Regions from separate parts of the Paenibacillus aurantius genome, predicted to be linked through region 2. Evidence: a T-box and tRNA genes for the amino acid it is inferred to sense, from the RefSeq annotation. Region 2 holds a T-box; the other holds one or more tRNA genes.

Region 1 (2,385 bases), 330 kb from region 2:
CTTCTGGCGGCCTCGGCCGAAAGCGATGAAAGCCAGGTTTCCTCTACCGGATAACGTGGCTCCGTCTCTATCCGTGGGGCCCTCCTTAAGAAGGCAGAGGGGTCTTGGTCGGCGGGGCGAAGCCTTTGCCGTAGGCCTTGTCGATGGCGGCCCGGATCTCCTTCGCCGGCTTGCCGTCCTGCTTCATTTTAACGGCGGTCTCCGCAATCGTCACACAGACGCCGCAGCGGGTGCCGTGATCGTCCCATACGACGGAGCCGTCGGCGGCCACTTCCTTCACGAAGCAGTTCTGGTTGCTTCCGTGGCCGGCGCTTTCCCCGCATCCGCAGTAGCAGGGGATATAGCGGAGCAGGTCGGTGTTCTTCGCCGCCGCCTGATAGGCCTTCACCATCCGGTCGGGCTGTCCCTTCAGGAAGGCCGGAAGCTGGTCGGCCGAAGCCGTTTTCTCCTGCAGGTCGCCGTTAGGAAGCTGGACCTGGCCTGCCTTCAGCGGCACCGCTCCGGCTCCGGAGGAGTCCGGATTCGAGAGATGCACCGTATGATCATCATGACCGGCTTGCTTATCGGCTTGTCCGCACCCGGCAAGCAGATAGGCAGAGGTTATGACAGTGGCAATCAATAGAGGATAGCGTTTCAATCCATTCCCTCCAAGCTGGTGCCTTATCCGGTAATCTTGTTGCGGATAAAGTACTGTTGTCCTTCATCCTTTATTATATAGGCAGCGGACCCGGAAAGCGAACCGCGGGGCCTGTTTCTCTCTCCTGAAATTTCCGTCTTGCAATTTTGTTTGGGGTATCATATAATAACTCTTGCTTGCTTCTTCCGTTCTTCTTGAATCGGATGACTGCATTGTGCGCCCGTGGTCCAATGGATATGACGTAGGCCTCCGGAGCCTGAGATCGAGGTTCGATTCCTCGCGGGCGCGCCACTTACATAAAGAAGAAGCCGGAATGATCAGCGTAGGCTGATTTTTTTTGTCCCTTCATTTGACCTTTCTTGACCTTTGTTCCATTATCCGTTATTATGGTTATATGGTTTACAGAGGTTTTTGCTCTTTCCCGTTTCCTCGCCTTATAGAAACGGACCCGCTTGACAATACTATATTTTAACGATAGGGGGAACATGTTCATGAGTTTCATTCCAATGGTAGTAGAACCCGATGCACGCGGTGAACGCGCCTATGACATTTACTCGCGTCTTCTGAAGGACCGGATCATTTTTCTCGGAAGCCCCATCAACGACCAGATAGCGAATGCGATCATCGCCCAGCTCCTCTTCTTGACCGCTCAGGACGCAGAGAAGGACATTCATCTCTACATCAACAGCCCGGGCGGCTCGATCACCGCGGGAATGGCCATCTACGATACGATGCAATTCATCAAGCCCGACGTCTCCACGATCTGTGTAGGGATGGCCGCTTCCATGGGAGCGTTCCTGCTGACCGCCGGAGCCAAAGGCAAGCGCTTCGCATTGCCTAACAGCGAAGTCATGATCCACCAGCCCCTCGGAGGCGCGGAAGGCCAGGCGAGCGACATCGAAATCCGGGCCAAGCGGATCATCAAGCTTCGCGAGAAGCTGAACAAGATTCTGGCCGAGCGTACCGGACAGCCTATCGAGCGCATCGACAAGGACACGGACCGCGACTACTTCATGACCGCCGAGGAAGCTCTGGCTTACGGCTGTATCGACAAGGTCATCGAAACGGCCAATAAGGACGTTCTGTAAGAAGCTGGAGGCCTTACTCTCCTCTTGCCCCCATATCCGAGACAACAAACTCACGGGACAAGGGCAAGCCAAAACAAAAACCCGGGATTCGGAACCGCTATCAGCGGACCGGCACCCCGGGTTTTTTTGTTGCTTACTTCGCTTTATGCAAGGGCGGTCAGCCCTCCAGGCGGGCTACCAGGCGTCCTTCTACTATCGTGACGGAATAGCTGTCCAAGCCCGTGCTCGGCACGTTCTGGCATCTCCCGGAGTGATACTCGAAGGTCCAGCCGTGCAGCGGGCACACCAGCTCCCCGTCCTCGAATTCAACGGGGTAGCCGGCATGCGGGCACGTCCGGGACAGCAGCCGATACCCCTCCTCGTCCTTCAGCAGGTAAAACGGCCGGTTGTCGATCTCGATCTCCGCCGGCAGCTCGCCGAAGGCCCGTTCTTCCCCTAACATGACTTCTTTCATTTTCCCACCTCGTTCCTTCGGTTGGTAAGCGGCAAGCCGCCTGTCTTCTAAGGCTTCACTTCGTCCAGCGGGTAGAAGATCAGATCCACCGGAAAGGCCGAGCCGGCCGGCGGGGTGAATTCCATCTCGAAGGTCTCTTCCTCGCCCGTCGTCCGGGCCAGCAGCTGGACCTGCTCGAAGGCGCCCAGCACCCCGGAGGTCGGAGC
Region 2 (2,385 bases):
TCCGTGGACCAAACATCCTCCGCGAACGGCCGGTAGCGGAACGTTTTCGGCAGCAGCCCGAATTTCCATAGGTGGTAGGCAATATCCTTGGCCGTGTAGGTGAGAATGCCGTTCGAGCGGACGAGGACCTTATCCGTCTGGAATTCGCTCTCCTCCGCAGACGGGCCCTCGCCCTCCTTCGGCTTCAGCACCCAGCACCCGGCCAGCTTCCCCTCCGTCTCTTGGCGGAAGTGGCTCGTGGTTTGCAGCATCCGGAAGGTCTCTTCCCAGAACCCCTCCCGTACGATGGCGCTCTCCCACACCAGCACATCGTAATCAATACCGAACGCGCGCATATCCTCCAGATGGTCCTGGACGATCCGCTCCGCCGTCAGAAGCCCCAGCCAGGCGGTGCGGTTGCCCCCTTCCTCCAGCTCGTGCAGCACCTGGGCTCTCTTCTGCTCCAACTCGGGCTGTTCGCGGTATTGACGGTTGATGTCCGCATACACGTCCCAGCAAAAATCCCCGAACCGTGAGTACTCGCCTTGAACCGAAGTCTGCAGGAGCCCCACCACGGTATCCGCAAGCTGGTTGCCGAGGTCGTCGATGTAATTGTGCACCTCGACAAGGTGCCCCTTGCTCCTCAGCATCCGGGCAAGCGTATCCCCGATGCAGGAATTGCGCAGATGCCCGATATGCGCCGCTTTGTTCGGGTTGATCGACGTGTGCTCGATGAGCACCTTCCGGTGATTCGGCTTTTCGGCAGGCGGCTCTTCGAAGGCCGCCATCCACCGCTCCCAGTGGATATACACGTTCACGAAGCCCGGCGCGGCGGCCTCGGTCCGCTGAACCCACGGCTGTAATAACTCCTGTGCGGCCAGCCGGGTGCGGATTTCCTCCGCGAGGAGCATCGGGTTTTTCTTTAAATGCCGGGCGAGCTTCATGGCCAGATTGGTGCTGTATTCCCCATGCTGCCCGCTTACCGGATGCTCCACGACGAAGCCGAGATCCGAGGGCATCGCCTGCCCCGCCTCCTGCAATAGCTGCTCTGCGATCCCTTCCAGAGCGGCTCTCAATGACTGATGAATCATGGTTACTCCTCCGTTTGATTTAAAATGCCCGCGTAAAGCGAGGTTTTCCCGTTGATGGGACTTCGGCGACGGACGCGTGGACCGGCCCCAGCGGGATTCCTAGCATCGCGTGCAGCTCCCGGCACACGCAATGTTTAGCGCTGCATGACAACGATGGTCCACCCCATGTTCCCGGATACGCAAAAAAGCCCCCGTCTCCAAAAAGAGACGAGAGCTCATAGCTTCCCGTGGTACCACTCTACGTGCGGCGCTGCCTGGCAGCCCGCCACTCGATTTCTTTAACGGTCCTTGACCGGACCGGCCTACTGTCGAGCTCCGCCATCTTGCCCGGGAGCCGTGTTCGGCCGACCATCTCCTGGGTCCGCTTCAACCCCAACCAACGTACCGGCTTTCACCAATCCCGGCTCGCTTGGCCTGTTCGTTAGGGTCTACTGTCCCATTCATTCATGTTCGGTTATTCGATTGGGCGAAACGTATTTCTATAGTCATACCGGAAACAAGGGGAAATGTCAAGCCCGCCCAATAGGCTAATGACGGTCATCCGTGCTGCCCCGTCCGTTGGTGCTCCTCACTCAGTCCTTAACCAAAGGCACGCCGGACACCACGTGAAAGTGGAGATGCTTGGAGTCCTGGTAACGGCCCAGGTTGGTAATGACCCGGCAGGCGCCGTGCTCCTCCGTTACTTGAGCGGCTGCCTTTTTCACTGTATTCATCAGCTCCAGCAGCAGCTCGTTGTCCTCTTCCTCCAGGGTAAGCAGAGAGGAGATGTGCTTCTTCGGGATAACGACGACATGAACCGGATAGAAGGGCCGGGTATGGTGGTAGGCCAGCACATTCGGCGTTTCCAGCACCTTGCGGACCGGTGTCCGGCCGCTCAATACCTCTTCGCAATAAAAATCCTCGGTCATGATCCATCTCTCCTATGATCGATTTTTCAAATACCTGCCCCCATGACAAAGACAGTTAACGCCAGTTTTGCATCATCTTCAATGGGATCATAGGCGGTGAAGCCATATAGAAGAAAAATCAGCCAAAGGACAACCAGGAAAAATCCGATTTTGGAAAACGCACTCACCGCAAACCCTCCCGCTCCTCAAGCAAAAGAAAAACCGGCTCCTCTGCAGCCGGCTGTCCAAACAAGTTAGCTACTTCCCCGCGGCGTCCGCCAGATTCTGAATCAGGCCATACACCAGACCTCCTGCAAAGAGGAGAACGGATACTGCGGCAACCACGCGGTAAGGACTTTGAAGCCATGAGGGGAGCTGGCTGCCAAGCTTGGGGTGGCGAAACCCCGATACAATATCCGCATGCCGGA

What was found. A T-box is a leader RNA that pairs with one kind of tRNA and senses whether it is charged. The one in region 2 lies ahead of MJA45_RS24470 (arginine--tRNA ligase), so its partner is inferred to be a tRNA-Arg.
Region 1: it encodes a tRNA-Arg, which carries the amino acid that the T-box ahead of MJA45_RS24470 (arginine--tRNA ligase) is inferred to sense. The anticodon was not compared.

What each region holds. Positions count from the first base shown of each region.
Region 1 covers NZ_CP130318.1:5,749,218-5,751,602, forward strand. Annotated here, with positions in the region: gene MJA45_RS25920 (PCYCGC motif-containing (lipo)protein) at 86-637, opposite strand; tRNA gene MJA45_RS25925 (tRNA-Arg) at 854-928, shown strand; gene clpP (ATP-dependent Clp endopeptidase proteolytic subunit ClpP) at 1,129-1,725, shown strand; gene MJA45_RS25935 (Rieske (2Fe-2S) protein) at 1,883-2,179, opposite strand; gene MJA45_RS25940 (stalk domain-containing protein) at 2,227-2,385, opposite strand, start outside.
Region 2 covers NZ_CP130318.1:5,423,210-5,425,594, forward strand. Annotated here, with positions in the region: gene MJA45_RS24470 (arginine--tRNA ligase) at 1-1,070, opposite strand, end outside; T-box leader at 1,271-1,523, opposite strand; gene MJA45_RS24475 (HIT domain-containing protein) at 1,643-1,978, opposite strand; gene MJA45_RS24480 (hypothetical protein) at 2,005-2,145, opposite strand; gene MJA45_RS24485 (hypothetical protein) at 2,216-2,385, opposite strand, start outside.